Regions from separate parts of the Paenibacillus sp. 3LSP genome, predicted to be linked through region 1. Evidence: riboswitches for the same ligand, from Rfam matches in the RefSeq annotation. Region 1 holds a riboswitch; each other region holds the start of a gene.

The links. A riboswitch is a leader RNA that binds a small molecule or an ion and turns the genes downstream of it on or off. The one in region 1 is predicted to bind cyclic di-AMP.
Region 2: linked by a shared signal. The riboswitch ahead of RW092_RS00225 (APC family permease) and the one ahead of RW092_RS05265 (KamA family radical SAM protein) in region 1 are both predicted to bind cyclic di-AMP.
Region 3: linked by a shared signal. The riboswitch ahead of RW092_RS07795 (3D domain-containing protein) and the one ahead of RW092_RS05265 (KamA family radical SAM protein) in region 1 are both predicted to bind cyclic di-AMP.

What each region holds. Positions count from the first base shown of each region.
Region 1 covers NZ_JAWDJI010000070.1:878-11,646, reverse strand. Annotated here, with positions in the region: gene RW092_RS05280 (MDR family MFS transporter) at 1-793, opposite strand, end outside; gene RW092_RS05275 (M24 family metallopeptidase) at 995-2,080, shown strand; gene RW092_RS05270 (methyl-accepting chemotaxis protein) at 2,339-4,030, shown strand; gene RW092_RS05265 (KamA family radical SAM protein) at 4,103-5,284, opposite strand; cyclic di-AMP (ydaO/yuaA leader) riboswitch at 5,447-5,588, opposite strand; gene RW092_RS05260 (cobyric acid synthase) at 5,612-7,240, opposite strand; gene cobS (adenosylcobinamide-GDP ribazoletransferase) at 7,642-8,505, opposite strand; gene cobU (bifunctional adenosylcobinamide kinase/adenosylcobinamide-phosphate guanylyltransferase) at 8,502-9,092, opposite strand; gene cobT (nicotinate-nucleotide--dimethylbenzimidazole phosphoribosyltransferase) at 9,092-10,171, opposite strand; gene RW092_RS05240 (ABC transporter ATP-binding protein) at 10,213-10,769, opposite strand, start outside.
Region 2 covers NZ_JAWDJI010000003.1:15,924-26,692, reverse strand. Annotated here, with positions in the region: gene RW092_RS00240 (BglG family transcription antiterminator) at 1-679, shown strand, start outside; gene RW092_RS00235 (PTS sugar transporter subunit IIA) at 636-1,316, shown strand; gene RW092_RS00230 (fructose-specific PTS transporter subunit EIIC) at 1,434-3,398, shown strand; gene RW092_RS00225 (APC family permease) at 3,447-5,264, opposite strand; cyclic di-AMP (ydaO/yuaA leader) riboswitch at 5,424-5,601, opposite strand; gene RW092_RS00220 (threonine aldolase family protein) at 5,842-6,957, opposite strand; gene RW092_RS00215 (methyl-accepting chemotaxis protein) at 7,194-8,474, opposite strand; gene RW092_RS00210 (mechanosensitive ion channel family protein) at 8,805-9,923, opposite strand; gene RW092_RS00205 (methyl-accepting chemotaxis protein) at 10,035-10,769, opposite strand, start outside.
Region 3 covers NZ_JAWDJI010000098.1:27,839-38,607, reverse strand. Annotated here, with positions in the region: gene RW092_RS07810 (transporter substrate-binding domain-containing protein) at 1-38, shown strand, start outside; gene RW092_RS07805 (amino acid ABC transporter permease) at 141-803, shown strand; gene RW092_RS07800 (amino acid ABC transporter ATP-binding protein) at 790-1,512, shown strand; cyclic di-AMP (ydaO/yuaA leader) riboswitch at 1,685-1,853, shown strand; gene RW092_RS07795 (3D domain-containing protein) at 1,862-2,554, shown strand; gene RW092_RS07790 (polysaccharide deacetylase family protein) at 2,639-3,475, opposite strand; gene RW092_RS07785 (dihydroorotate dehydrogenase electron transfer subunit) at 3,665-4,360, shown strand; gene RW092_RS07780 (dihydroorotate dehydrogenase) at 4,357-5,289, shown strand; gene lpdD (prenylated flavin chaperone LpdD) at 5,328-5,672, shown strand; gene RW092_RS07770 (molybdopterin molybdotransferase MoeA) at 5,669-6,937, shown strand; gene mobB (molybdopterin-guanine dinucleotide biosynthesis protein B) at 6,977-7,465, shown strand; gene xerS (tyrosine recombinase XerS) at 7,529-8,611, opposite strand; gene RW092_RS07755 (spermidine synthase) at 8,635-9,303, opposite strand; gene RW092_RS07750 (MarR family winged helix-turn-helix transcriptional regulator) at 9,346-9,792, opposite strand; gene RW092_RS07745 (CBS domain-containing protein) at 9,957-10,412, shown strand; gene RW092_RS07740 (MFS transporter) at 10,431-10,769, shown strand, end outside.

The DNA of each region.
Region 1 (10,769 bases):
GCCGGTTTTTGAACATTTCAAATGAAATGATCGGCTCTTGCGCTTTCGTTTCGTACAGCAGGAACGCGACAAACAGCACGGCAAAACCCGCAAACAATCCCAAAATCACGGCAGAATTCCATGCATATTTCTCGCCGCCCAGTTCCAAGGCAAACATCAGACACACCACGGCGCCAACCAAGGTAAACGCCCCGCCCCAGTCGATCTGCTGCTTCGCATGCGTCAGCGACTCCTTGTAGTAGAGGATAATCAACACCAAAGACACGATGCCGATCGGTACATTAATATAGAAAACCCAATGCCAACTCAGCGAGTCCGTGATAAATGCACCCAGCAACGGGCCAAAAATACTCGACGTGCCAAACACGGCACCCATTAGCCCGGTCATTTTCCCGCGTTGCTCCACCGGGAAGATATCGTAAATGATCGTAAACGCAATCGGCATCAGCGCTCCCCCGCCGATCCCCTGGATCGCCCGGAATATACTCAACTGCACGATGCTTCCGGCGAGCCCGCATAACACAGAGCCAAGCAAGAACATGGCGATGCCAAATAAGAAGAAGCGTTTCCGGCCATACATATCTGACAGCTTGCCAAAAATCGGCGTCCCTGCCATCACCGTCACCATATAGGCCGAAGTCACCCAAACGAACTGCTCCATCCCACCTAAATCAGCAACGATCGTTCCCATCGCCGTTGTTACGATCGTGTTGTCCATCGCCGACATCAGAATCCCCAGCATCAATCCGAACAAGATGAGCCGGGTCGATTTTTTCGTTGCGGTAGCCAAAATCTTCTCTCCTTTGTTTATATTCAAATTTGAATAGGATTATCTCTTCCTATTTTATTGAAAATATTTAAAAAGTAAACCTTTTGCCTAAAAAAGTCATCCGTCTCACCCCTGCCCGCCCGGCGCAACGACTCTAACTATCGTTCCTCCCTGCTTTGGCCTATAATGGAACAAGAGACTGAACGAAAGGAAGTTTTTTGCCAAATGAATAATAAATGGACTGCATTAGAACGCAAAATGCGTGATTCCGGCGTCAATACGCTGCTAATTACGGATCCGAAGCATGTGTATTACCTGACCGGCTTTCTCAGCAATCCGCATGAACGCTTCCTCGGCGCCGTCCTTCAGGCGGGAAGCGAGCCTTTTTTGGTTGTCCCTGCACTGGATGAAGAGGCTGCCCGTAAAGCGGCGAACGTAACGGAGATCCTTACCCATGGCGACACAGATGATCCTTACGCGATCTTGAAGCAACGACTTGGGGGCTCGCTAGGGACGCTGGGCTTTGAGAAGGAGCAAGTCTCGGTGGCAAATTTTGAGCGGATGCAGGAGAAGCTCTCCTTCTCCGGATCAGTTGACATTGGACCTTGGCTTCGGGACATGCGGGTGCGGAAAAGCCCGGAAGAGGTTGGAAAAATCAAACATGCCGTAGATCTGATCGAACAGGTGCTCAGCGAATCGCTGAAAAAAGTAAAGGAAGGCGTAACCGAAAATGAGCTGGTTGCAGAAGTCGAGTACCAAATCCGCAAGCTTGGTGCAGACGGACCTTCCTTCGATTCCATGGTGCTGTCCGGCGAGAAAACCGCCCTGCCGCATGGCGTCCCCGGTGATCGGCAAATCCGGCGCGGCGACCTGCTGATGTTTGACATCGGCGTTTATGCGGATGGCTACGCCTCCGACATTACGCGTACCTTTGCGGTGGGCGAGCTATCTGAGGAACTGGTCCGGATTTATGAAACGGTGCTGGCAGCTAACGAAGCTGCGATTGCCGCCATTCGGCCAGGTGTCACCTTCGCCTCCATTGACCGCGCCGCCCGCGAAGTGATTGAAGCTGCCGGCTATGGACCTTATTTTATCCATCGCCTTGGCCATGGGCTGGGGATCGATGTACACGAGTTCCCATCGGTTCATGGGGAGAACGATTTTCTTCTCGCAGAAGGCCACGTCTTTACGGTTGAACCTGGCATTTATGTGCCTGGCGTCGGAGGAGTTCGTATCGAAGACGACGTTCTAGTCACCGCAACCGGCGTTGAAGTTCTCACTTCTTATCCAAAACAATTAACCAATATCTAACATGATATGTTACTTTTTTGCTCAAAGAGCTCTGGTGATCTGCAAAAAAAGGGTCGCAGGGCTCTCTTTTTATCCATTTTCCGATAGATTTAGACGTTTTTTTTGAAACTTTTTACGAAAACCAAAAAAAGTAGTATTTTTTCGTTTTCAAAGGACCTTTTTTCCTATAAAATGATACTTATGAACCGCTGGTTAAAAAGAATAGAGACAGCCAAGCGTATACATCACATTTTTAAAGGGGAAACGGAGAGGATTCTCGTGTTCAATGTCATTAATCGCTCCATCAGCCGCAGATTGATGAGTACCTATGCGGCGATTATCGTCGTATCTTCACTTTTATTTAGTGTCAGCTTTTATAACATCTCTATGGGGATCATCGAGCAGAATGTGCTGCCACAGTTCGATAAAGTGCTGCTTACTAGTACTCAAGACATCTTCAAACGGTTAGATACGACCCAATCCCTGCAATTGCTCAGCGGCAAAGATAACTCCCGTTTTTCGGTGGAATCGTATTTGACGAAGAGCGCTGAAGAATACAACTTAAGTAATGCTTACTTACTACATATTCAAGAAGACGGCGCTACCGTTCTGGCAACAAATGAGAACTCGGAGATGGCTCCCGGTGACAAGCTGGAGATCCAACCGGCCATGACTGCTGCAGCTGGTGGCGGGGTACAAATCAGTGAATTGTATACAGACAAATTCGGCTCGCACAAAACGGCTTTTATCGCGATTCCCGGCAGTAAAGCCATGCTCGCCGTAGGCCTTGACGCTACCTTCATCGATAAGAAGAAAGACCAAATTTTGTTCATCTGTATCGGCATCACCTTACTTGTCATTGTGGTGGGCATGGCCGCAGCGTATTTTGCAAGTACGCGAATCACGAAGCCAATTCGCAAGCTGGTGAAGGTCACGGAGCAAATGGCTGGCGGAGACTTCCGTCATACCATCGAAGTGAAAGGACATGACGAAATTGCCCAACTCGCCGGAAGCTTCCAAACGATGACGCTTCAGCTCAAAAACATGTTCGCTGCAGTGATGCAAACGTCCCAAGTGGTCGTAGACGGATCTGAGAACTTATCCCGATCGGTGACAACGTTTGAAGATTTGATTGCCCGTTCCAATGCAGCTACGAAGGAAATCGAAGCGGGCAGCATGACGATTGCTTCCGCAGCAGCCGAAAACGCCCGGGCCATGGAAGAAATTTCCCAAGGTGTACAGCATATTGCGTCTTCGTCTGCCGAAGTCACGGAACGGATTGGACAAGCTGCAGAGGAGGCTGACGCCGGAAATCATTTGGCGCAAACAGCGGTTACGCAAATGCAGCATGTCGAAGATGCGGCTAATCGCACGTTGGAGCATATCCGCACGCTGAATGATCGTTCCGAGTCCATTTCGAACGTGGTAGGTACCATTACAGAAATTACGAAGCAAATTAATATTTTGGCGCTGAACGCGGCGATTGAAGCTGCACGTGCCGGCGAACACGGCAAAGGCTTTGCTGTCGTGGCCGAGGAAGTTCGTAAGCTGGCTGAACAGTCCCGCCGAGCGATGGAGGAAATCGGCGAGAACCTGCTCAGTATCCGAGAAGAATCGGAAAATTCGGTCAACGCCATGCAGCGGGCCAGCGAGGAAATCGTCTCCGGAACCGAACGGGTGAAGCAAGCGGGTCAAGCGTTTGAACAATTAACGAAGCTGATTCAGAACGTGAACTTGACGATTCAATCGGTTTCAGCCTCCACCCAAGAGGTATCTGCCGGTACCGAGGAAGTCACCGCATCGGTAGAGGAATCGGCCAATATTACCGCCAAATCGCTGGAGAACATGGAGCAAATCAGCAGCTACTCGCAGCAACAGCTGGACGAAATGGAAGCGCACGCGCGTACAGTTCGCTCACTGTATGAGCAGGCGTTGTCGTTGCAGGAATCGATTGCAAAATTCCGGATCTGACTCTAAAAATAAAACGTACCCTTCACGTTCCCCTGATCGGGGAAACGGAAAGGGTACGTTTTGTTTTATCCCTTAAATCGTCACTGGGCTTGCAGAAGCCGCATCTTCTGTTGTCTGATCCGATTGCGTATCCGCCTTCGAATCCAGCTTCTTTTCCGGCTTCTTCCAGTACGCTTCACTGCCTGGCAAATCGTCAAACCAGGTCGCATCATCCGGGCAAGGCAAAATCATAAACTTGCCGTATTCACCGTCCCGGGACTGATGATACTTGAGATAGGCCTGCCCGTTTTCGATAGCCAGGATTTCGATTTTTCCTGAAGAATGACTCATCGATAATCGCACGCGCTTTCCAAGCCCTGAAGTACGGGCTTTCGCTTCCTCTACTAGCTCATACGCTCGTTTCAATGGGATGACAAAGTCAGCATTTCCGGCTACGGGACGATTAATAAAGAAATAGTACGGAGTGACGCCAGCCCAAGATAAGCGATCTAGCAATTCACCAAGCACGGCCGCATCATCATTGATGCCTTTGAGAATCGGCGTTTGATTGACCACGATAGCCCCGGCGTCGTGCAGCGCCTGGAACCCTCTTTTGGCCTCAGGGGTAATTTCGCGCGGATGATTGATATGCGCCATAACATAAATCCGTTGATCAACGGTGGAGAACTCCCGAATCAGATCCAGCAACTCCGGATCTTCATAAATACGCATAGGATTAAACACAGGAATTTTGGAACCGAGGCGGATGATTTTTACATGCTCAATAGCTCTTAGCCGCTCGAGAATCGAACGCAGCTTTCTGGTCGCTAAGATCAAGCTGTCACCGCCGGTTAACAGGACGTTATTAATCTCCGGATGCTGTGCGATGTACTCAATGCCAGGTGTGACATCCGCCATCGCTTCCTTCACATCGTTGCGGAATAACCGTTTACGGAAGCAGTATCGGCAATAGGAGCCGCAAACCTCGGACACAATCAGCAGCGCGGTCGTTCGATATTTGTGCTGGCAGCCAGGCACCACGTAGTTCGCCGCTTCGTCAGAAGCGTCCCAGCGCCCATATTCCTTCAGTTCTCCCGTATTGGGGATCACCAACTTGCGGATCGGGTCCTCCGGATCATTCCAGTCGATCAAACTCAAATAGTAGTCGTTCACCCGAAAAACAAATTTGTCGGTAATCGGTTTCAAGTCCTGCCGCTCCTGCTCGGACAACTGGCTCACCTTGGCAATATCGGTGATGTACTTCGGACTAGCCATAAATCCTCTCCTCCTTTATTAGTACGATGCGTAAAGAAGAAGCTCGAAACTTGCAGTGAATGCGAGTACTCCGCCGAATGCTCGGGTCAAAGGTCTTGCAGAACGCAAAAAGACCCCGCTTCAAAGAACAGGGTCATTAAATGATGACTGAAATAATATTAAAAATGACCCATCCACTGCAAACGAGGTTAGCTGACGGGCTCGGGAAGATGGTTCCCTACGTTAAACTTGCAACGATTCGCCCCAAAAGATTGGTTCCCCCGCTTTTCGACTTTACCCATCGAAAATTAAGCGTACTTTTATCCTACCTTATCCTTACCCAATTTGTCAAAGCTTACCTTGGATCCCAATAATGTCGTAAATGAGATCCATGCGCAAATGCCTGCGAACCTGCTCCGCTAACCGATCGAAGGCTTCCTCCTTCCGTGAGGAAGAAACAAAGGTGACGTTCAAAGGTTCCAGCCCTTTGGTCATCCGCAGTCCATCCAGCCATGCACGTCGCCAAGCATCATTATGGAACACCCCATGCAGATACGTTCCAAACACCCTGCCATCAGCGCGGGCTGCACCTTCCGGATGCGTCTGCGCTTCAAGCTGATCCGCCCTCTCATCGACTCGAAGCAGAAATAAAGGTCGAGTGTCCCGCAACTGCTGGGTTGATCCGGCATGAATCTCATAGCCTGAGATCGGCAGCTCCTGGTTCTGAGGATGCAAGGCGATCGGATGGTCCTCGCACGTATATCCGTGCACGCGCACCGTTTTTTTACCTGGGAGAAAGGTTGTAGCCAAGGGGAGCAGGCCCAGACCCAATGCCGACCTCGGTTCATTGGACTCTACGCCTTCAGGGTCATGCAGTTGTTCGCCCAGCATTTGATATCCGCCGCAAATTCCGACCAGCTGGGTGTGCGTCCCCTCATCGATCAGGTTGCAAACTGCCCCTGCCAGCCCTTGCCCGCGCAAAAATTCCAGATCGCTGATCGTATCCTTGGTCCCCGGCAAAATCACCACATCGGGATGTCCAAGTTCTGACAGCTTGCTTACATAACGTAACGATACGTCCGGTTCGGCTGCCAACGGGTCAAAATCCGTGAAGTTAGAAATATGCGGATAACGGATAACGGCGATATCCAGCTCCTGCGTTGCGGATGGCGCTGAACGAGCTGGATAGGTATCCAGGACAACGGAATCCTCCGCTTCGATCTCCAGATTATTTAGGTAGGGGAGAACTCCAAGTACGGGGATTCCGGTCCGCTGCTCCAGCCAATCCAGGCCAGGCTGCAGCAGAGACAGATCGCCGCGAAACTTATTGATAATGAACCCTTTTACGCGAGCGCGTTCGTGCGGTTCAAGCAGCTCCAGGGTACCAACAAGAAAGGCAAACACCCCGCCACGGTCGATATCCCCCACCAAAATCACGGGAGCATCCGCCCATTCGGCCAAGTTCATGTTAACGATATCCCGTTGCTTCAGGTTGATCTCCGCTGGGCTTCCAGCCCCCTCGATCACCACAATGCCATGCCTATCGCGGAGCCGACCGAGCGCTTCCATGACCAGCGGCTTGGCATGGGGCAGAAACTCCTCACGATAATCAGATGCGCTAAGGTGACGGTAAGGACGCCCATGCACAACAATCTGCGAGTGCATGTTCCCAGTTGGCTTGATCAGTACCGGGTTCATTTCGGTGGTGGCAGTGATGCCGCAAGCCTCTGCCTGAATGCCTTGGGCCCGTCCAATCTCTTGACCGTCCGCCGTAACATACGAGTTCAAGGCCATATTTTGTGACTTGAACGGAGCCGGTCGAAGCCCATCCTGCGCAAAAATACGACACAGCGCCGTCACGATCACACTCTTCCCCACGTCAGACGCTGTCCCTTGAACCATGAGTACAGCCCCTGATGCTGTTGGTTCGCTTTTTACCCAATCCTGATCCCAAAGCTTCTTATGCTTTTCGCCCATCGCGCGTTCCCTCCTTCCCAATCCGTACGTGTAGTATCATGTCTCGTCAGGCCCTTTTGCACCTTTATCCCTTTTGTTCAGGGGAGTGGTAATTCCGCACGCTTTTGCACCATTATCCCTTTCGTTCAGCCGGTGGTGATTTCGCACGCTTTTGCACCATTATCCCTTTCGTTCAGTCGATGGTGTTTTCGCACGCTTTTTCACCATTTTCCCTTTCACTCAGCCGGTGGTGCTTGCCCAACATGTTTCTCCGCTTCCAGCTGTCCGTCTTTATCTCTTAGGTACCTTATTTCGCCTTCCCAACTCTAACCTTCTTGATTCTGATTCAAGGGGATAATGGTGCAAAAGCGCCCAAAGCCAAAGGTCTCCCTTCCGCCTAAAGCGCCTCTGACCTTGAAATATCAATTTGAAAAGATCAGCACCGCAAGCAACAACAGTACCGCTTCCAGCCCTTCGCCCAGTGCCCCATAGGTATCGCCGGTCAAACCGCCGAGCTTGGCATTGATTCGACGAGCAGCCCAAGTTCCCGCCGCCCAGGCAACAATAGGAGACAAGCCGATAAACAGCAATGATCGTAGCATAGCCGATTCATCCATCCCCCCCAACGACACGAGCAAAGTGAGCAACAGCACGACAACGGATAGTGTCACCGCCATGATGGTGCTCCCCCAGACATCCCGTTCGCTGAAGCCGTTGAATTGGGCAGCCAGTCCTTCGCCTTGCCGGGCCTTCGGCCAGCGGTGCATCGCCCGGGTCATAAACCATCGGCTCCACAGCGGTGCCAACCATATCGCCAGCCCTGACGCCAGCATTCCACATCCTTGGAAGAGCGAGGTCAGTAGCGAGGCTTTCAGCATCAGCAATAGGACACAGGCCAACACGCCCATGGCGCCTACCCGGCTGTCCTTCATGATGTCAAGCATTTGGTCTCGTGACCGATAGCTCAGCAGTCCATCGGCCGTGTCCATCCAGCCGTCCAGATGTAATCCTCCCGTCAATCCAACCCAGATCAAAAGGCAAAGGATCGCAGCCGGGAACGAAGGAAGCAGCCAGTCGGCAATCAAACCGCCTGTCCAGACAAACACGCCAATCGCCGCTCCGACAAGCGGATAATAGGTGATGCTGCGCCGCAGCAAATCTGATGTAAAATCCAGCTCAGCCCGTACCGGAAAACGGGATAGAAACTGGAAAGCCGCCAGTATCGGCTGCCAAGCTCCATGCTTGTCCGCCCTGGAGCGTGCTTTGTGTTTGGGTCCCTTCGTCATAACCGATACTCCCTGCTTTTTAACTCAATGGGAATGCCAGCAGTAACCAGAAACACCTGATCCGCGATTGACGCTATTTTTCGGTTCAACTGCCCGGCCCAATCCCGATATTGTCGGCCAAGCGGATACTCCGGCACGATTCCGCTGCCAACCTCGTTTGTAACCATCACCAAAGTGCCGACAAAAGCCTCGACCGCAGCGATCAACCGCTCAATTTCCCGCGTCATAACGGCGTCCACAGCATCGGCCCCTTCTCCTGCCCCAAGCAGCACGTTCGACAACCACAACGTCAGGCAGTCGACCAACACCACGGGACCGGCGACTTCGGCAGCCGTGCTCTCCTTCGCAACCGGCCGTTCACCCAACTTATGCAGCAGCTCTGCAAGTTCGAGCGGCGCTTCATGCGTCGTCCAGGTGAACCCGCTTTGCTCCCGCTGGAGCTGATGCAGACGGATGCGTTCTTTCATCTCGTCGTCAAAAGCTTGCGCCGTTGCGACGTAATCCGCGGATGTTGCCTGTTTCATGACCCAACGTTCAGCAAACGTGCTTTTGCCGCTGCGGGCTCCGCCGGTCACCAGGATCTTCATCACTTGATCCCCTCGCCATTTTCTTCACCGGACGCGACACCCGCGCTTTCGAACGTCGCCATTTCGGCAACGATCCGGCATGCTGCATCAACGAGGTGAAGCGCCAGTACGCCGCCTGTGCCTTCCCCAAGCCGCATGTCCAACTCCAGCATTGGGTTCAGGCCTAGCGCCTGCAGAAGCGCACGATGTCCCTGCTCGTGGGAGACGTGGGATGCGATGAGATAGTCGGCGGCTTTCGGCTCAAGGCGCACCGCTAGCAGCGCGGACACAGTAGAAATAAAGCCGTCGATCACGACGGGACAGCGATGAGCCGCAGCTCCCAGAATAACGCCGGTCATTCCGGCAATCTCCAGGCCGCCGACCTTAGCCAGCACGTCCAGCGGATCGTTGGCATCTGGACGGTTTACCTCCAGTGCCCGCTCCACGACGGAAATTTTGTGCCGAAGCCGTTCATCGTTGACCCCGGTTCCACGACCAACGCTCTGCTGCGGTGCGATCCCCGTCAGGCTGCTCATAATTGCGGCGCTAGCTGTAGTATTACCGATGCCCATCTCCCCTGTGACAAACAGTCGAATGCCTTGAGACACTGCATCAGCGACCACCTCAGCCCCAACGCGAATGGCAGCTTCAGCTTCCTCCCGGCTCATCGCCGGTCCCTTAGCCATATTTCCTGTCCCGTAACGCAGCTTACGTTGCAGCAACCCAGGGTGCGACATTTCTGCATTTACCCCGATATCGACGCAAACGACATCGGCTGAAGCTTGACGTGCCAGCACATTTACGGCAGCGCCTCCGGCCAAAAAGTTATGTACCATCTGGGGTGTCACTTCCGCCGGAAACGCGCTGACCCCTTCCTCACAGACCCCGTGATCCGCTGCCATTACGATCACCGACCGTTTGTCAAACACAGGACGGACGTTCCCCGTGATCCCTGCCAGCTTCACTGCCAATCCTTCCAATTTCCCAAGACTTCCCGGCGGTTTCGTCAGCTGGTCCAAATGAACCTGGGCTGCTTTCATCGCAGCCTCATCCAGCGAAGTAATCGCTTGTGTAAGTTGTTCAACTGAGTTGTATGCCATAACCATAATCCCCTTACCTTTTTTAATGAATTGCCAATTCTCTACACTTCATTTGAACGTACCCGGCGCAGCAATAGCTGCGGAACGTCCGAATCCGGATGAACCACTTGGTGGGCCTGAACTCCAAATACGGTTTCAACCAGCTCCGGTGACAAAATGCCGTCCGGCGCGCCTTGTGCCACAATTTGTCCGCCGCTCATCACTAAGAGATGGCTGCAAAACAAGGCAGCCAAATTTAAATCATGCATTACTGAAACGATGGTAAGACCGGCATCGCGCTGCCATTCGGCCACCAGCTCCATAAATTGCATCTGGTAACGTAAATCCAAATAGGTTGTTGGTTCATCGAGCAGCACCAGCTCGGGCTGCTGAGCCATCACCTTCCCAAGTGCTACCCGCTGGCGTTGCCCCCCGCTAAGCGCACTCAGCGGACGATGCTCCAGCTCCTTCAGGTCGAGACGTTCCATAATTCCATCAATGAGGCGTTCGCCTGCCTTCGCCCCGCCGATCTCCTTGCCGCGCCAATCCTGATGGGCGAACCGCCCCATTTCCACCACTTCACGCACCGTAAAAGCCACAGCCGGAAGCCCGTCCTGCT
Region 2 (10,769 bases), on a different contig from region 1:
GTTCGACAACTTGCTCATTCATACGCTCCTCATGATTCGGCGGACGAAGCTGAACCAGCCGATTTCCTTCTCTGAACAAGAGAAGATTTTTGTCCGCGAGAAGCCGGAGTTCCGCTGGACCGGAGCCTTCATTCGAAAGCTGGAGCGCTTTTTCGCGGTTCATTTCCCTGAGGATGAAGTTGCTTATTTGACCGCACATATTCTAGGCGGGAAGATTCGCTCCCGGGCACGGATCGAAACGGCGGAGCCTGAAGTCGGCCCATCTGCGGAAACGGCGGAAGCTCGCGGTTTAGCGGAGTCGCTCGTAAGGAAGATGTCCGCCTTAACCTGGGTCGATTTTGGCCAAGATGAGGCTTTGATGGAAGGCTTACGCATTCATTTATATTCCACGTTGAACCGGTTAAGTTATGGGCTTACCGTATCGAATCCGATGCTGCAGGATATCAAGCGAATGTATCCTTACATGTTCGATATGGTGATTTATGCGACGAGAGAGTTAAGCAAAGGGTACCCCTTCACCATTCCTGAAGAGGAGGTGGCTTATTTGACGCAGCATTTTCAAGCTTCAGTAGAGAGACTGCGCCAACCTGCGGAGACAAGGAAGCGAATCGTGACCGTCTGCCATATGGGGGGGCATGTCCCAAATCCTGCGCAGCAAGCTGGAGCGCAAATTCCCTGAGCTGCATGTATTGGATTCCGTTCGGAAAGCTGATCTTACGGGATATTTAGCTCAACATTCGGTTGACTTTATCATCTCAACGATTCCTTTGGAGAATGTGAACGTCCCCTATATCACGGTATCTCCGTTGCTAGAGGCCGGCGAAACGCAGAAGATCACCGATTTCATCGGCAAGCTGGATCAAGGGTCCGGTCATACCGAACACGCTGGTTCGATTCTGGGCATGTACACGCAAGCCTCACTCATCTTCCCGCGCCTCACCATCGGCCATCGGTTTGAGCTGATCGAGCTGTTAGGGAACGAGCTCGCCAAGCAGGGATTCGTCGAACCGGATTACGCGCATCAGGCGTTGCTGCGGGAACGGCTCTCGTCTACGACCATCGGCGGCGGCATAGCAATCCCCCACGGCGAGCCAAAGCTGATTCGCTCTTCGCGAATCGCGATTGCTACCCTGGAAGAGCCGTTGGAATGGCAAGAAGAGAAGGTGTCCGTCGTATTTATGCTGGCGCTGGCTCCGCAAGAGCAAGAGATGACGAAAAAGTTGTTCCAGCGCCTCTCCCTGCTTAGCGAACAGCCGTCAACCATTGAGCGGCTTGTGCAAGCACGAACTCCAGAGGAGCTGCTCAGTTACCTGTAGGAAATAAATCCGTTTTTCCGGAACTTCCGGTAATATAAAGTTCTTTTCCGCCGTTCCTTTTGCGATAAGATGGGTCATGTAAACGATTTCGATCTTGAACTACAGGAGGATAAATCCATGAAACTACTGGCGATTACCTCATGTCCCAACGGGATTGCCCATACGTACATGGCGGCGGAAAATCTGCAAAAGGCTGCCGATAAGCTAGGTATTGCCATGAAGGTCGAGACCCAAGGCTCGATTGGTGTGGAAAACGAGTTCACAGAAGAAGATATCCGCCAAGCGGATGGCATTATCATCGCAGCTGACAAAACGGTAGACAAGAGCCGGTTCGTTGGCAAGAAGCTGCTTGTGGCGGGCGTGCAGGAAGGCATCCGAAACCCTGAGACACTCATCCAGCAGATGATTCGGGGAGAAGTGCCGGTATACCAAGGCCAAAGAAACGGCGAAGGCATGGAGGTCAAGACTGGCGCCAAGCAGCAAAACGCCTTTTATCGCCACCTGATGAGCGGTGTTGGGTACATGATTCCGTTCATCGTCGTGGGCGGTCTCTTGATCGCAATCGCACTGTCGATTGGCGGCGTACCTACGCCGGGCGGTCTGCAAATTCCCGAAGACTCGTTCTGGAAAACGATTGAGAAGCTGGGGGCAGCGTCCTTTACATTTATGGTACCGGTACTTGCCGGTTTCATCGCGTTTAGTATCGCTGACCGGCCGGGTCTGGCTCCCGGGATCATCGGCGGTTACATCGCCGCTAACGGCAGCTTCTACGGAAGTGAAGCCGGCGCTGGCTTCATCGGCGGGATTATCGCCGGCTTCCTCGCGGGTTATGCTGCACTATGGATTAAGAAGTGGAAAGTGCCAAAAGCGATTAATCCGATTATGCCGATTATCATTATCCCGGTGCTCTCTTCGCTGATCGTGGGTCTCGCCTTCATTTACCTGCTTGGCGGCCCGATCGCCCAAGTGTTTGAATGGCTGACCAACTGGCTTGCCAGCATGCAAGGAGCCAGCTCGATTCTGCTGGCCTTGATTCTGGGCGCCATGATCTCCTTCGACATGGGTGGTCCGGTTAACAAGGTAGCGTTCATGTTCGGCTCCGCGATGATCGCGGAGGGGAACTATCAAATCATGGGACCCATCGCCGTGGCGATCTGCGTTCCGCCAATCGGTCTGGGTCTGGCAACATTCTTGTTCAAGCGCAAGTTCCATAATGCGGAACGAGAATCCGGCAAAGCCGCCTTTACGATGGGCTTGTTCGGGATCACGGAAGGTGCGATTCCCTTCGCATCGCAAGACCCGCTGCGTGTCATTCCAAGCATCATGGTCGGGTCGATGGTCGGCTCCGTTGTCGCTATGCTGGGCGGGGTCGGCGACCGCGTTGCTCATGGCGGTCCCATCGTTGCCGTACTTGGTGCCGTTGACAATGTTCTGATGTTCTTTGTCGCCGTGATCGCAGGTTCCATCGTTACAGCTTTGATGATCAAGTTGCTGAAGAAAGAACAAATCGAGCCTCAGCTCGCCGGGGCCAGCGCTGTCGACGAAGCAGCTCCAACCATAGAAACAACGCGTACTAATAACGTTCGTCCGATCAGCGTGCCGGCTGCTGAACCGCACCACGAAGTTCGTAAACTCACAGATATCATCAGTCTGGACCTGATCGAACCTTCCCTGTCCGCTTCTACGCGAGACGAAGTGATTGACGAAATGATTGCCAAGCTGAAGGCGGAAGGGGTGCTGACCTCTGTAGATGAGTTCAAACAGGCGATTCTCAAACGCGAGCAAGAAAGCTCTACCGGGATCGGCATGAACGTCGCCGTACCGCATGGCAAATCAGCGGCGGTGCTGAAGCCGCGAGTTGTATTTGGGATTAAACCCGAAGGCGTCGATTGGAACAGCGCGGACGGAACACCTGCCAAGCTGATCTTCATGATCGCCGTCCCTGCCGAGAACAAAGGAAACGAGCATTTGAAGATACTGCAAATGTTGTCCCGCAAACTGATGGATGACGCATTCCGCGAACAACTGCTGCAGGTGACCACCAAACAGGAAGCATATCAGTTGCTGGATCAAATTCAATAATCTAACCCAAAACCCCCGAAGCCGTCGTGACGACTCGGGGGTTTTGGGTTATTTTTGCAGATGGTAAGGTACGGTCGTGATGACGATGTCTTTCTTGTTAAATAGATAAGCTCTAAGCAGTAGGCTCGACTGATTATGCAGGATGTTCTGCCACCAGTGCCGAGGAATAAATTGCGGAATCAGGACGGTAATGTGATCGGTCTCCGACGTTTTCCATTCCACGGTATCAATAAATTTCATCAGCGGTCGGATAATGCTGCGGAAGCTGGAGCGTAGCGTGATGAGCCGAACCCCCGGATTCCATTCCTCCCACTTCTTCTCCATGCGTTCGATGTCCGCATCATCAAACCCAACATACACCGCGACAACGTTATCCGTCAGTGATTTCGCATAGCTTAACGAGTTCATCACGACGCGCGTAACCCCTGCCACCGGAACAACGATCGTGCTGCCCTTTATGCAAGGTTTATCTTTATCGATGTTGATCCGAAGCTGTTCGGCGATATTGAGATAATGACGATGAATTTGATAGAAAATAAACATTACCAGCGGCAAGAAGACAAATATGAACCAGACATGCGAAAACTTCGTGATGATAAAGATAAGCGTAATGCCCAGCGTCGTTAGCATGCCAATCGTGTTAATCGTGAACCGGACCACCCAACCTTGGGGCTTGTGCTTGATCCAGCGAACCATCATCCCCAGCTGGGACAAGGTGAACGGAATAAATACCCCAACCGCATAGAGCGGAATCAAGCTCTCCGTGTTACCGTGGAATCCTAGCACCAGCAGCGCTGAAGCTGCACCAAGGAAGATGATTCCGTTGGAGAAGCCAAGCCGGTCACCGCGCACCATAAACGCATGCGGCATGTATTTGTCCTTGGCGAGCATAAACGCCAGCAGCGGGAAGGCCGAATAAGCCGTATTGGCGGCCAAAAACAAGATTAACGCCGTAATACCTTGGATCAAGTAGTACAAGCTCCCTCTCCCAAAGGTCGATTCAGCGATTTGAGAAATCACGGTGGCCTTCGGATCTGGAGCAATGCCGTACCAATAGGCCAGCGTACTAATCCCAATAAACATGGTACAGAGAATAACCCCCATCATCACCAGCGTGGCTGCGGCATTCCGTTCTGCCGGTGGCTTGAAGTTCGGAATAGCGTTGGACACCGCCTCAACCCCGGTTAAGGCCGAGCATCCCGAACTGAACGCCTTAAGCAGCAGGAACAAGCTGACATTGGATACGGCCGTCCCAAACTCCGGCACACTGGCATGAATCCCGCCAGTCCAATACTTGTAAAGTCCCGACACAATCAGGACAAAGATGGAGGCCACGAACAAGTATACCGGAACCGCCAACATCGAGGCCGATTCTGTAACTCCACGCAGGTTCATCATCGTCAACAGCGTAATCATCAACAGGGCGATCAATACCCGTTGATCATGCAGCATCGGGAAAGCCGATGTGATGGCATCCGTACCGGCTGACGAGCTTACAGCCACCGTTAAAATATAGTCGACAAGCAGCGATCCGCCGGCCAGTAGTCCGGTTGAACGCCCTAGGTTATCCATCGCCACGATATAAGCGCCGCCTCCAGTCGGATAGGAGAAAATCGTTTGGCGATACGACAGAATCAGAATCAACAAAAGCCCAAGTACCGCAAATGAGATCGGAATCGAATACCAGAGAGCGGAAAATCCCGCCGCCATCAGGACGATCAGAATCTGCTCGGTCCCGTATACCACGGAGGACAATGCGTCCGACGACAACACGGCCAGCGCTTTAAGTTTGCTAAGCTTTTCTCCTTCAATTTCAGTGCTTTTCATCGGTCTGCCAATCAATATACGTTTCAGTTTGCTTCCCATGATGAGATCCTCTTTTCATTCGCAAAATAAACCTTCGATCCTGATCCATTCTTACTCCTATAGGGCTCTCATGCATGCAGCGAACAACGCAAAAAGGCCGCAGGAAAGCTGGACCTTCCCGCAGCCGCTTTGAAAAAAATCTCAAGCGTCACCGCGACAATTCCCTCTTTCGGACGCTTACGGAGTTAGCTGACGGATTCGGGCACGAAAGCAGCCCTACGCCGGTTTGGCTTACTGGCCAAATCAAGCGATTCACCCCGGAAACCGCCTCATTGGGCGAGTTTCATTGGTTCCCCCGTTTCTTTCTGCATGAGAAAGAACTCAGCGATCAGGTTTTGTCATATCAATTTTTGTTACGGATGAATCATACTCCCCGCCTGAAGAAGTGTAAAGAAGAGGGAAAGGCAAATTCGCCGAGAAAAGAGATCGGCCTTGTTCGAGGAAGCGCATACATCACTCTCTTGCATTCATTATTGCGAGCAGGCTTGAATTATCGAAGCATATATGCAAAAAAACACCGTAAGGAACGACATCAAATCGCATCCTACGGTGCTCTGCATCTCAAACAAATCCAAGTTTAAAGCGAAAGTCCCTTCAACTTCTTATCCATCAGCTCGAACGCTAGCTGCAGCCGATCTTTCGGCACCTCACTGTAGCGGTCTCCGATGCTGATTTCAAAGGCACTTCCCCCATCCGCTTTCTCTTTCAAGAACGAGGTGAAACCAACCCCGGTTTCCCGATAGACTTCAATCAGCACGGACTCCAATCGCTCCTTGGGAACGTCCGAATGCACATGGAACATGTTCGACACCGGGATCTCCGGAACGGTCTTCATCCGATGACATTGATTAAACAGACTGGAGAGCTCTTGTGCTTGCTGATAATACTTTCTCATCTTTCCGACACGTTTCTCATAATAGTAATCCGCACTGAGAAAATAAGGATACAAGCTGATAAGATCCCCGCCGTGGCGCCTTTTCCATACCTTCGACTCCTTCGTCAGCTCCGGATCCCCGGCCAATATGGCTCCGGCAATCCCGCCGATCCCTTTGTAGAACGAGATATAGACGCTGTCGAACAGGGCGCAAACCTCAGCGGCGGTTTTTTCGTAGTAAGGCAACACTTCAAACAGTCGGGCTCCGTCCAGATGCAGCTTGATGCCTCGCTCCCGGCAGTAGGCGGATATAGCCTCAAGCTCTTCGAACGGCGGCAGTTGACCGCCGATTTCACGCTGCGGCAGCTCCAACAGCAGGCATGAGACATCCTCTGGCAGCTGACGAACGTCCTCCATCTCAATCAGCCGATCTGGATCCGCCAAGAGAATCGGCTCCAGCCCGTGCAGCTCCTTCAACCCGTCCTCCTCATGAATCTCCAAATGGCATAAAGGATGATAGGCCACACGTTTGGACCCTTTGCGGTCACACCATATCCGCAGGGCAATTTGCTGCGCCATTGTACCGCTCGGAAAAAATACAGCAGACTCCTTGCCTAGCACTGCAGCCATTTTCGCTTCGAAAGCTTCCAGCGCTTGCCCTGTACCGTACATGTCGCTGTCTACCCCGCCGCTGATCTCGGCAAAAGCCTGCTTCAGCACCTCTACATTCCGTTTTCCGTGGCCCACCACTTGATAAACCGTCCGGTCAAAGGCCGCCTTCAGTGTCCGCCTATCCAGTACCCCATCATTTCCATACATGCTCCTCGCCGCTCCTCTCCCATGCTGTCTGTCTAGTTTGTATGATCATGCTTATTATACGCCATTTGAAGCAGGAATCGATGATCCAGTTTGATCGGGAGGGGCGAGGTAGTCAATTATAGGCCCCCTTCTGCACATTATCCCTTTCATTCAGTGTGAAGAAATCGAAAAGATGAATGATGAAATAGTAAAAAGAACGCCTGCAAAAGCAAGCGCCCTTTCTAATTGCTATGGGATTAAAGCTTGAACACTTTCGTCAAATCGTTCATATTCTCGGACAGTTCGACCAATTTACAGGAGGTCTGCTCGATATCCCCAAAGATCTGCTCCTGCGTACCAAGCTGATCTTGAATATCGCCAGAGACTTGCAAGCCGGACTCGATCGTAGTGTTCACATCCTCCAGCGTTGCAGTCATTTCCTCCAGCGCAGCTGCTTGCGTGGTCACCCCATCGGAAATATCGTTCAACATGGCGAAGGTGTTCTCCATATTGTCCATGATTTGCTCGATATTGATCTTCACGTTCTCCGATTGCGTTACACCCTGCTGAACCTTCTCTTCCGTCTGAGCAACCGCAGACACGACGCTGCCAGTACGAACTGTCATATCTTCGACCAAGCTGCTGATTTCCTGAAGGGAGTGATTCGTATCTTCGGCTAATTTCCGGATTTGTCCAGCTACCACCGCGAACCCTCTTCCCTCTTCCCCAGCTCGGGCGGCTTCAATCGCTGCATTCAAGGCTAACAGGTGGGTCTGTTCGGAAATTTGTTTAATAATGCTGACGACCTCGGTTATTTTTTGACTTTGTTCCTCAAGCCCCAGCACCTCGCTGTTAACGTGCTTCGTATTTGCAGCAAGCTCATTAATCGCCTCAACGATGGATTCCACCGAACGCTTCCCGCCTTCCGCGGAATCCATCACCGATTGGGCTCGTTCCGCAATGCGATTCGTCAGTTCTGCCGTCGTCTGCGAATGGTTCGTAATCTCGGAGATCGCAACCGCTGTTTGCTTCATGCTCTCTGCATTTTGGGTAAACACGTTTAACAAATGCTTGATGCCTTCGTTGATTTCGTGGACCTGCCCATTCGCCTGCTCAATAATACGGTTTAACTCTTCCGTAGAATCCGTCACCCGTTCGGAGGAGGATTGGATGGAAGCGATCAAATGCTTTAAGTTATCTCTGGCCTTCTGAAGCGAGCGGATCATTTGCCCGGCTTCGCCTTGTTGAAACGTATGTATTTTAACGGACAGATCGTTTTCAGCCATGGAATTGGCCAGCTTCGCTCCTTCTTTAAGCGGACGGACAAGAAATGCTTCGGAGATAAATGCAGCGATCAACTGGAAAATAAGAAAAATGATAAATGCCTTTAATACCAAAGAGGGGGTGATCAGATTAAAGAAATCATTACTCTGACTATAAGACAACGTTACAATAAGAGCGGTGTTGGAGACGAACATGGCCAAGAAGACAAGCACCATGATTCGGGTCCGGATAGAAATATTTCGAATTCGATTCATCTTAGTATCACCTGGTTTATTTGTAGTATGGTAAAAATCAAAATCCTCTGGCACATTTTTTTATCCGCTCCAGGTATCTCCTCCCATTCTCGAGATAGGCATTGAGTTCCAAATCTTGCATGTGATTTTCGTTATATAGTCCAATATATAGTCCAAATTGACCATAGTCAAATTCATGTTAAATGATAGTAAACCGCTTACAAGTCTAGTAAAATAAATAGGTTAGGAAATCAGCCGAGCATCTTTTAGCACACAGGAGGGGATCCGAATGGTTGATGTGAAAGGCAAATGGGCGCTCATTACCGGAGCCAGCCGCGGGATGGTTTGCATTCAGACCTCATATTGTCTCGAGCGGGTGGTGTCCACCTCACCGGACGTTGCCGGTGCTGATTCGAGAAATACGCGTTGTGCCGGATAAGCCAGCTTAATCCCCTCTTCCTCCAGCACCTGCATAAAGGCCAGATTCATTTCCTGACGCGCTGACAAGTACTCTCCCCAAACGGTTGATCGCGTGAAGTAATAGATGAAAATGCCTAAGCTGCTCTCGTTGAAATCCGTAAACTTCACGAAAATGGTGCCTGGGTCGATTTGCTCGTTGTCGCGAAGCAGTTGTTCGATTCGACGGATGGCTGCCATCATCCGTTCCCGATCAGAGTCCAGCGCCACAGGAAGTGTAAAAGTCACTCTGCGCTTGCCCATTTTGCTCCAGTTCGTGATCGGCTGATCTGCCAGTTGCGCATTGGGGACGGTAATCACCGCATCAGCGAAGGTGCGGATCTTCGTGCTGCGGAAGGTAATGTCCTCCACCATGCCTTCAGCGGTAGGCGTCAGAATCCAATCTCCTTTGGAAAATGGCTTTTCCAAAATAATCACAATGCCGCCAAAGATGTTCCCTAACGTATCTTTGGCAGCCAAAGCTACGGCTAAGCTGCCTAACCCCATGCCGGCCACCAGTCCATTGATGCTAAATCCCCACTCCGCCCCAATTAAGGCTACAGTGATGATAACCACAACGATCCGGAGGACCTTCGATAAGAACGGAATAAGCATGCTTGCATCGTCTAATCGGATTTTGCGGCTTAATCCCTCCAGCAATACCGAGGATTGGGCGGATAGGATGTACATCCCCCATCCGATCAAGGCGATGACGCCGCTGCGGAATAAGGGATCCAGGCCTACGGCGATTTCCACATTGCGCGGCAGCAAATATTTCAACCCTATTTCAAGGCCAATCAGAATAAATAACCACCGAAAAGGCCGCTCCAGCACTTGTCTCCATAGATTTAGCCGGTCCGGCTTCGCCGTCTTTCTGCGATCCAGCAGAGCGAAAGCCAGCTTCACGAACGCTTTGCTAAACAAAGCGAACAGCGCCATAATGCCGACGGCAATTCCAAGATCCTCCCAACCCAATTGTCCGAGGGACTTCAACACTTTTCCCCCATCGTTCAATGTTATAGCACCCCCTTAAATAAAGGGTCATTATAACATGATCCGGTGAAAGATGTCTAAAGGCCATAACCCACAAACGACATGTCGTGAGCCCGAGGGATGCGCTGCCGCCTACACTTTAAACTTGCCGATCATCGCCTGCAGTTCCTCAGACAACTGACTTAGCCCCTCCATTGAAGCCATCATTTCTTGAACGCCGGCGTATTGTTCCTCGGTGTGGGCATAGACCTCGCGGGAGTCGCTGGCGGTCTGCTGAGCGACCCGGTCGATCGTGGTGATTGCCTGGACGACAGCATCCGATTGGGAGTACAGTTGCTCCGCCTGCCCGGTCACCCGGCTGATTTGCCCAGCCACCTGCTCGACCGCCTGACGGATGCTGCTGAACACCTCACCAGCTTGCTGAACCGTCGCAATGCCTGCTGCGACCTCCTGCGAACCGGCTTGGGCCGCCTCGATCACCAGCTCCATCTCACTGCGCACCCCTTCGAGCATCTCAGTCACATCGGCTGCGGCCGCTCCGGTCTCTGCCGACAGCTTGCGCACCTCCCCAGCGACCACGGCGAACCCTTTACCAGCCTCTCCCGCCCGTGCCGCCTCAATGGAGGCGTTCAGCGACAACATCTGCGTCTGCTTGGCGATCCCGGCAATCAGCTCCGCGGCCTCCGCAATTTGACCCGAGCGAACGCCTAGCCGCTCGATGAAGGCGCGCAGCTCGTCCATCTGCCGCTGGATCGAGGCCATCTGGGCCGCCGCTTGTGCCACAATGTCCTCGCCGGCCCGCGTTTCGTGCACCGCCGCTTCCGATTCTTCGCGGGCGTCATCCGCGAGGCTGGCCATCTCCTGGGC
Region 3 (10,769 bases), on a different contig from region 1:
AGTTCGTCACAGAAGCTACTGAACTCGCAGAGAAATAATACGACACTGATCCATCTTTGCAGAAAATAGCGAGTCCTATCGCTATTTTCTGTTTTTTTGCTTGAAGAGTCCTACTTTAGGCTGGGAGGAATGAACATTTTATGGATTTGATTTCAATGTTTATTGAGTACCGGACTTATTTTCTTACCGGCATTCAGTACACACTTCTGTTAGCAGCCATTGGTGTGTTGTGCGGATTCATTCTAGGGTTAATCGTGGCCCTCGTCCGGATGTCTCCCTGGGGGATCCTCCGGTTTATTGGGCATGCGTGGGTTGAATTTCTGCGGGGGACCCCGATGTTAGTTCAGCTCTTCATTATTCATTATGGTTTTTCTACGATGTTTGGCATTAATTTTTCGCCGATTGAATCCGGTTCAATTACGCTTTCGATCAACAGTTCAGCTTATCTGGCAGAAATTTTCCGCGCCGGGATTCAAGGTGTGGACCGTGGACAAGGAGAGGCGGCTCGTTCCTTGGGGATGACTAAAGGGATGACGATGCGCCACATCATCATTCCTCAGGCAATCAAATCGGTACTCCCTGCCATTGGCAACGAGTTTGTGACCATTATCAAGGAATCATCGATCGTTTCTATTATCGGGATTACGGAATTGATGTTCCAATCCGGCGCGATTGTGGGCATCACCTATGACGGAATGACGCCATACTTGATTGTTGCTATTCTGTACTTTATTCTGACATTCACGCTGTCTCGGATTTTGGGCGTGTTCGAAAGGAAGTTGAAGACCAGTGATCACCGTTAAAGGTTTGCATAAAAAATTTGGCCAACTCCATATTTTGCGCGGGATCGATCTGGAAATCTCCAAAGGCGAAGTTGTCGTCGTTATCGGTCCGAGTGGATCGGGGAAGAGTACGTTTCTTCGTTGCTTGAACCTGTTAGAGGTTCCGACCGAAGGGGAGATCACCTTTGAAGGAGCTTCCATCACTGCCAAAGGCCATGACATCAATAAAACCCGCGAGAAAATGGGCATGGTGTTCCAGCACTTTAATCTGTTCCCGCACAAGACCGTAATCGACAACATTACGCTGGCCCCTATTCGCGTTAAGAAGCTCGATAAAAGCAAAGCGGAAGCAATCGCCATGGATCTGCTTCGCACGGTTGGACTGGAGGATAAGCGGGATGCTTATCCGGCGCAGCTCTCCGGAGGTCAGAAGCAGCGGATTGCGATTGCCCGCGCATTGGCCATGGAGCCGCATGTGATGCTGTTTGATGAGCCAACGTCAGCTCTGGACCCGGAAATGGTCGGAGAGGTGCTTGACGTCATGAAGAACCTGGCTGAGCGCGGCATGACGATGGTTATCGTTACGCATGAGATGGGATTTGCCCGTGAGGTCGGCGATCGCATCCTGTTTATGGATCAAGGCGTCATTTTGGAGCAAGGCACGCCGCAAGAGGTGTTTGGGGCGCCAAAGCATCAGCGGACGCAGGACTTTTTAAGCAAAGTATTATAAATTTGAGGAACCGTTCGAGGATTCGGGCGGTTTTTTTTGTCCTCGGAGGGATCGACCCTATGCTCTAAGTTTACACGCTTTTTACTTTTGAACACAAAAATGTAACCAGTCCAGTCAAGGGATTCCGCCATTTGGTGGGATTTACCTGGCCAATTGGTTACAAAATTGTGATATATTGAGTAGGCCGAAACCTGAACTTGAGGTGCGGGGGACGAAAGATGAAAGCAGAAGCGGTCACGCTGACTGTTTTCTTGGGGTGAAGCGTATCGAGGCGATGCGCCGGGAATGATCCTTTTTCCCGAATCCGACAACTAACTCCGCAGGCGCAGTAAAAAGGAGGGCAATTCACTTGAATACTCGTATTTGGTCTAAACTTGCAGCAACGGCGCTGATTGCCGTAAGCCTTACGATTCCGATGCAGACGATATCCGTCCATGCAGACGCGGTACATAAAGCCGTGGAAGGAGATACATTTTATCTTCTTGCCAAAAAATATGGCGTAGACATGAATAAACTCATGGCTGCCAACCCATCCATCAATCCAAGTAATATATACGCTGGATTGAAAATCACCATTCCGGGCGTCCAGACGCAATCGACAGGAGTAGCTTCTGCTGCTCCGGCGAAGAAGGAAAATGCGGCGACGACAACCGCATCCGCTTCCAAGCTGAAAGTGATGTCCACGGGGAACGTGGTTGAAGCGTGGGGGAAAACCTTTACTTACTCGAAAACGATTAATGTGAAAGCTTCCGCGTATTCGGCATCCGCTAGCGAGAATGGAAAATGGGGAGCGGTTGACTACTTCGGCAACCCGCTGAAGCTGGGCACCATCGCGGTTGATCCCAAGGTCATTCCGATGGGCACGAAGGTGTTGGTAACCGGGCATAACCATGATGGGCTGCCGGATCAAGCTTTTGTAGCTACGGCTACTGACCAGGGGGGAGCTATCAAAGGCAATCGGATCGATATCTTTATTCCAGGCAGTGCGGCAAATGCGAAAGCGTTTGGGTTCCAAGATGTGACGCTTTACGTATTAAATTAAACATGAGGTGTAGATCAAAAAGTCGGTCAGGATATGTCCTGGCCGACTTTTTGGTTTTGCTGGCAAATGGCCGATTCATACGGGTCAGCGGTATTTGGTCGTATGCAGCAGCTCAGAAAGATCAACGAATTGATACCCTTGTGCCTGCAGGGCGTCGATGATCTTCGGCAAAGCTTGAATGGTGCCGGTTAAGTCGGAGCCGATGCCGCCGCCTGAATGTTGAAGGATGATCGAGCCGGGGCCCGCCGTACTCATCACATTGGAGAACACCTTCTTTTCGTCGATCCCTTTCCAATCCTGGGAATCCACATTCCAATTTACGAGGGTGTAACCGTTCTTCTTCGCCCATTGGACTTGTTCTTCCTTAATTTCTCCATAAGGCGGCCGAATCAATTGGGGACGATATCCAACGACGTTCTGAATAATTTTCTCCGTGCGTAAAATCTCGCTCTGGAACTGCTTAATGGAGCGGTTACGGAAGTTCGGATGACTATAGGAATGGTTGCCGATGAGGTGGCCTTCGTGACTCATCCGCCGCAACAAGCCGGGAAACTTCTTTGCTCGCGCCCCAACCACAAAGAAGGTGGCTTTGACCCCTTTGCGGTGAAGTACGTCTAAAATTTGCGGTGTAAACCGCGGATCCGGCCCATCATCGAAGGTCAGCGCAATCTGCTTCACCTCCGGTCCCCGGAAGATGAAGGTTTCTGAATATTTGCGGCGCAGTTCACCAAGATCGGCTGACGTGGTACCTGCAGGTATGAATGTATCCTTATTGTCCGCCTGATTCCCCTGAGATGTTGGGCCCCTAAGTTCGAGATCGCGTGCTGTGTCGGCTTTAACAGGATACAGTTGAGTCCCGCCTGCCATGACTAGAGAAGCGGTCATACAGCAGACCAGAACTTTCTTCAGCTGTATAAGCAATGTGAAGTCCCCCTTCAATCCTAAAACTGTACATGTTCCCTAGTATCCCCTAACTTTGCAAAGATCATAATGGACGGTGCAAAATCGCGCAGATTACTGCCTATGACCAGTTGTGAGAGATGTCACAGACGAACCCGTTAAAAACATGCATCCTTTGATGAAGTGTAATCAAATGGATGGGGGGAGCTTATGGCAATCGTAGTGGCGAACAAAGAAATATCACCAGGGGTGTTCAAACTGTCGGTACAAGGGCGATTTACGGGAAAAATCGGGCAGTTCTACATGTTGCGCGCCGGGGAACGCTACCCGTTACTGTCCCGACCGATCAGCATCTTTGATCTTGAAGAGGATCGGCTGGATTTCTTGATCCAGGTTGCGGGAGAAGGGACGACTCGGTTGTCTGAACTGAAGCCGGGCGACCGCTTGACCTTGGATGGGCCGTTTGGGAACGGGTTTCCGTCGCTTGTGGGAAGGATTGCCTTTGTAGGTGGCGGTATCGGAATTGCTCCGTTCTATTACGCGCTGAGAGAAGCACCGCAGGCGGACGTATATCTCGGCTTCAGCCGTGAGCCGTATATGGTAGAGGAGTTCCGTACTTTAGCCCGCGGTAACGTGACGGTGGATGTCGGCGGCTCGATTCTAGAGAAAGTGGATTTTCGCGCGTACGATACGGTGATCGCTTGCGGACCTCATCCGATGCTGTATGCCGTGCAGCGCAAACAGGAGGAAATCGGAGGTCAGGCGAAGGTATACGTCTCCTTAGAGAATCGGATGGCGTGTGGAATCGGCGCATGCCTTGTCTGCAGTTTGAAATGCAGAGATGGCCGGAAGAAGGCTTGCGCGGATGGGCCGGTATTTTTGGCGGATGAGGTGGTGTTCGCATGACGGATTTATTGTGCCAAATCGCCGGCGTTTCCTTTAAAAATCCGATTGTGATGGCCTCTGGAACGTTTGGCTTCGGGAAGGAATATGGTGCAATTTACGATATCAATCAACTCGGCGGGTTGTCAGGCAAAGGACTGACGCTGCATCCGAAGGCAGGGAACGAAGGCGTTCGCGTAGCTGAGACGGCATCGGGGATGTTAAACAGCGTGGGATTGGAGAATCCGGGCATCCACGCTTTCCTGCGTGAAGAATGTCCGAGATGGGAGCAGCTGAACTTGGTTCGGATCGTAAACCTGGGCGGAAATACAATCGAAGAGTATGTGGAAGGCGCGAGGCTTATCGATGAGGATGAAGCTTGGCGGAGACGAGAAGGCAGAACTGCAGTGGATATGATCGAGCTGAACATTTCCTGTCCAAATGTCAAAGCCGGGGGCATGGCGTACGGGATCAAAACGGAGATCGCCCGTCAGGTCGTTCGAGAGGTTCGAGCAGCAACGACGCTGCCGCTGATCGTGAAGCTGTCGCCGAATGCCGAGGATATCGTAGGTATGGCGGTGATGTGCCAGGAGGAACAGGCGGATGGCGTCTCGCTGATTAATACGTTTTCGGCGATGAAAATCGATATCTCCAAGCGGCGGAGCGTGTTCGATAATCTGTATGCGGGTCTGTCCGGCCCGGCAATTAAGCCAATCGCATTGCGGATGGTGCATCAAGTCTGTCAAGCCGTCACCCTGCCGGTGATGGGGATGGGCGGCATCAGCAGCGCAGAGGACGTCGTTGAGTTTATTATGGCCGGCGCAGCCGTTGTTCAGGTGGGGACGCATAACTTCGTGCATCTTCGAGCGGGAGAACAGCTAATTGCTGGCCTAACGGCCTGGATGCAGGCGGAAGGGGTTCAAACCTTGGACGAAATCCGCGGAATCCTTTAAAATAAAGGGCATACTGCAAGTGGAAGGAGCTGCGGAAATTGGCTTTTGAAGATATTAGGCTGGAAGCGATTCCGGTTGGCCGCGATTTACTGCTGCTAATGACTGGAGGCGTCTCCCATATCGGAGCGGCGTCCACCGCTTATCAAGCAGGGGGAGACATCGAAGTATTGACCTCTGCCGTACCGGGGCATAAAGAACACACCTTAACCGAGGGCTATGCCCGCCGCGCATCCAAGGCGCTTGGTCGAACGGTTACCGTGGTCATGGGAATTCATTACGACAATTTAAGCAAAGAAGAAATTAGGGAGATTGCCAAGAAAACCTCCGAAATGCTGGATCAATATTTACAGGAGCAGCAAGGGAATGGAGTGGATCCCCAATGAAGACAACGGACCAGGCGAAATTTCGCCGCAAAGCGTTGCCCGTGCCTGAAGCCCAGGCGATCGTTCTGTCCTACGCTAAGGAGATCGAATCGGAGATAGTTCCCTTGCCGGAGGCGTTAGGTCGAATTTTGGCGGAGCCGGTAACTGCGCCTCATGCCTATCCCCATTTTCGGCGTTCAGGGATGGATGGGTTCGCTATCTTGAGCCAAGATACTGTGGGTTGTCATACCGAACATCCGGTCTACTTGGAAGTGGTTGATGAGATTCCTGCTGGCTCCGTTCCCAACGTGAAATTGAAACCCGGACAAGCTGCCCGAATCATGACCGGGGCGAAAGTACCCGATCAAGCGGACGCCGTGGTGATGTTTGAGATGACTGAGGCCGTGACTCGGGAAGGCAAGCCTTACATCCAATTGATCCGGGAAATTGAATCCGGGAAGAACATCACGCCAGTGGGTCTGGAGCTGTCGGAGGGCGATGTGATTCTTGAGCCTGGCCGCAGGTTGTCCGCTGGTGAACTGTCGGTGCTGGCGACGTTTGGCATTCACCGCGTTCCGGTGAAGAAACGGCCGCAGGTTGCTGTCTTCTCCACCGGCTCGGAGCTGCTGCGCATCGATGAACCGCTTCAGGACGGTCGAATCCGTAACAGCAATACCTATATGTTGTATAGTCAAATTATCGAAGCAGGCGGCGAACCGATCCTGTTTGAGGCCATCGAGGACGATTTGGCCCAAGCGAAAGCGCAGGTGGAAGCAGCGATCGCCAAGTATGACCTGGTCGTAACCACCGGCGGTGTGTCTGTAGGTGATTATGATATCATGGCCGACCTGTTGTCGAGCGACAGCGTGGAGATGTTATTCAACAAAGTTACGATGCGGCCAGGCAGTGTCACATCTGCCGCAGTGAAGGATGGCAAACTATTGTTCGCTTTGTCTGGCAATCCCGGGGCTTGCTTTGTGGGCTTCGAGCTGTTTGTGCGTCCGGCAATCGGTCGGATGATGGGGGTTGCGAAGCCGTTTTTACCTGAGTTCACCGCTGAACTCGCCCGTCCTTACAGAAAGATCAACAACTTTACCCGGTTTGTCCGCGGCCGGTTGGAGGTGCGGGAAAGCAAGCTCTACGCAATTCCTGCGGAGCTGGATGAATCGGGCGTAATGATCACGATCAAGGACAGCGACGTACTAATCGTGATTCCTCCTTCTAACACGGAGATGCAGGCAGGCGAGCGGGTAACCATACTGAAGCTGCCAGGCAGCGATCTCTAATGGAATGTGTTCATAGGAAGGACGAGGGAGGAAACGGGCGTGGCAGCGGTAGTACAAATCGTCGGTTATAAAAACAGCGGAAAAACAACGCTCATCACCCGATTGGTGAAGATATTTAATGATATGAATCTTCGTGTAGCTGTCATCAAACATGACCTGCACGGTTTCGAAGCCGATCGAGAGGGAACGGATTCGTTTCGTTTCCGAGCGGCAGGAGCAGCGGGGGCGGCGATTACCTCGCCATGGCGAACGGCCGTGTTCGAGGAGCAGGAAACACCGCTGGTTCAGCTGATTGAGCATTTTGCTCAATATGATTTGATTCTGGTTGAAGGCTTTAAGCGGGAAAGGTATCCGAAAATGGTCTTGTTGCGCTCCACAGAGGACGAGCCGTTGATCCAGGAACTGCAGCAAGTCATCGCGGTTATCCAGAAGGAGGCGAACTTCGCCGCTAATCCGTCTGGGATCCGCCGGTTTCAACGGGATGAGATTAAGCGAATGGCAGCGTACATCCGACATAACTTGATGTAGGCGGAGCCAAAAAAGGACTTCCCATCATTGAGACGGGAAGTCCTTCTGTGATTATACCTAATGCTAGCTGCTGACCCGGCGCTCAATCGCTTCGGACATCGTCTTGTCCGTGAGATGTGCATACACTTCGGTTGTTTCCGTCGACGCGTGACCGAGCTGCTCTTTGGTCTTGTAGATATCATTCTGCAAATAATAGTCGGTGGCGAAGGAATGCCGCAGCTTATGAACCGTCAGGTACGGCTTGCCGAAACGTTTGGCGTACTTGATAATCATCGCTTGAATCGCGCGTTTCGTCATCCGTTTTCCTTCTTTTTGTCCATTGGGGATGGCTACGAACAGGGCCTTCTCCCGCTTGGGTGTACGATATCGTGATGTCCGAAGTGTCAGATAGGCAGCTAAATCGTCTCTGCATTGCTCTCGGAAGTACACCGGCGTTTTGAACGACTCGTCATTGTTACCTTTCCGGTATACATAAACCAGCTTATTTGCCAGATCCAAATCATCGATGTTCAGGTTAACGACCTCAGAGACACGTAATCCGGAGTTCAGAATCAAGCTGACAATGCAGGCGTCGCGTTCTTTGTTCAGCTCATACGCATAAAGCGCCTGTTTATTGTCTGCTACATCCCGCCCATATCCTTCGGCGATGTAGGCAATAAATTCGGTTAACTCGTCTTCTTCCAATATTTTGCCTTTAAGTTTAGCCGCGGTATCCTTCGGTTTATGGATTCGTTTAATCTCTACCTTCGCCATAATGTTTCGTTTTAGCAGCGGGTAGAAGTTCTCGTCTTCGGCAATTTGACTGAGGTAATGGAACAACGAGCGTAAGGAAGACATTTTGCGTGAGACTGTAATTTTGGAGTTCGTGCTTTCAGTTCGTGTGGTTAAGTAAAGCCGATACCCCACAATGCTCTCCATATGTAGAATCTCCAGGTCGTGGAGGGTCACTTGGGCATTTGTCTGCGCTGCAGTTAGCCCCTCCGCTCGAAGCCAGCTGAAGAACTGTTCGTAATCCCGTACATACTCTAAAAGTGTAGAAGGGGAAAGATCAGGCAGCTTATAATCGATAAACTGCTGCACGAACCAGGGCATGGATACGACCTTCTCATCCAATTTCTTGCGGTCGATCACTTTTTGAATTTGCATAAAGGCACCTCCTGAATGGCTGACTAGCAGTGAGATCCACGGACATAGAAAATATAATCGGGCTCCCCGTGCATTTGCGGTACCTCACGGATCTCTACCTCTCCGAACGCCTCCTTGAGCCGAAGGGCGAAATCCGGGGAAGGGGTAGCACTCCAGAAGGAGAGGCAGCCGCCGGGCCGCAGCCGGCTTTGCAGCGCAGCCAGACCGGCTTCATCGTATAATGACGCGTTGGCGTCAAACACTTTCCAATCCGGACCGTTGTCAATGTCCAGACAGATCAGATCAAAGGTCTCCGCCGTTGCTCGAATCCAGGCGACCAGATCTCCATGAATCAACCGTGTTCTCGGATGCGCTAAGGCCTCATCGTTTACATGCGCCAAAACCGTCCGGTTCCACTCAATCACCTTGTCTTCAATCTCCACCACGGTGGCTTCCATTACGCGGGGATCGAGAAGGGCTTCCTGCAGCGAAAATCCAACCCCTAAGCCGCCGATCAGCACCTTCTCGGGGGAGGGCACGAGTTCTAACGCGCGGCGGACCAGCAAGCGCTCAGACTCACCGTTATACGTCGCCATCAGAAAGGTGCCGTTGCTGATAATTTCAAACTCCTCGCCGCGACGTTGGAGCTGGATTTCCCCGCGAGGGGATTCCGTACGTTCGATGATTTCAACTGGTAAATCGACGTGATTCATCAGAGTAACCTCCAGTAAGTTACGTAATAGATATTATGTAAACTAATTTCGCGCTATTGCGTTTAACTTCATCAATTCGTGATTAAATTTCTGCAACAAAGCAGCAAACGTCACGGTGTCTTCCGCTGGCCAGTCTTCCAGCAGCTCTTGAATCCGTGCTAACCGGTTGGCCTTGTAAGTTGTAAACTCCTTCAAACCGAGCTCCGTGATCTCCATGAAGAAGGCACGACGATCCGCCGGATCCGGGATTCGTCTGACATATCCTTTATGTTCTAAAGCCGCTGCTTGGCGGCTGACGGTTGAGATGTCTAATTGAAATTCTTCGGCCAAAGCTTTGACACCTACCGCACCTTGATCATAGATCCGATGTAATAGCAGATATGCGGCACGGTCTAGACTCCCGTTTTTGCGGGAAGCCGTTACAGTAGTCATTCGTCGATAAAGGACGGCAAGTTCCAGTTCGATTGTTTCTAGTGATTTGTCATCCATAATTTTAAATACCTCACAGCCAGATAGGATATTTTTATCGTATCATAGAATGGAAAAGAAATTAAATGAATGCGGGCTTCCTAAACAGAAAGCGCTTTTATGCATTCAAGCAATTGACAACAATTTATATAGTTGTATAATACAATTTCATGAGGGGGATAACCATGCAAGCGCATGAGATCATGATCAAACACGTTTACAAAGTCAAAGAAACCGATACGGTACGTTCTGTGATTGAACGATTCATGGAATACCGGATCAGTGGACTTCCGATCGTTAATGAACGCAATGAGATCGTGTCCTACATTAGTGATGGCGATATTATGCGTTACATCGGTAAACATCGCGACGTTGTGGTAGATTCAATTTATTACGTTGCTGTGTTTAAAGGAGACCATGAAGATTTTGAACAGCGTGTACGGCGCCTGCTTGATCTCAACGTCATGGAAATCGGGAAGAAGAAAGTTTACACCGTGCCGTGGGATGAGGAAATTGAGAACATTGCGGCGATCTTAGGGAAGAAACAGATTAAGAAGCTCCCGGTCGAACGCAACGGAGTGCTTGTTGGAATTATCAGTCGGGGAGATGTGATCAGGCATTCCTTTAAATCATTTTTATAACCCGGGAAAGGAGTCTTTATGTCATCATCAAACACCATTCAGTACGCAGAAACGAAGGAGCGTTTAGAACTCGAGCAGGCGAGTCTTATCAAACAACCCAAGGCCGTTTGGGCTGTTTTTTTTGCCGCGATCATCGCTTTTATGGGCATCGGATTGGTTGATCCGATCCTGCCGGCGATCGCGAACAGTTTGAACGCAACCCCCAGCGAGGTAACGTTACTGTTCACCAGCTATAATGCTGTCATGGCGGTCGCAATGTTAATTACAGGCACACTTTCTTCGCGCATTGGCATGAAGTGGACCTTGCTTTCCGGCATCATTTTGATCGCGGTCTTCTCCGCGCTCGGCGGATTAGCT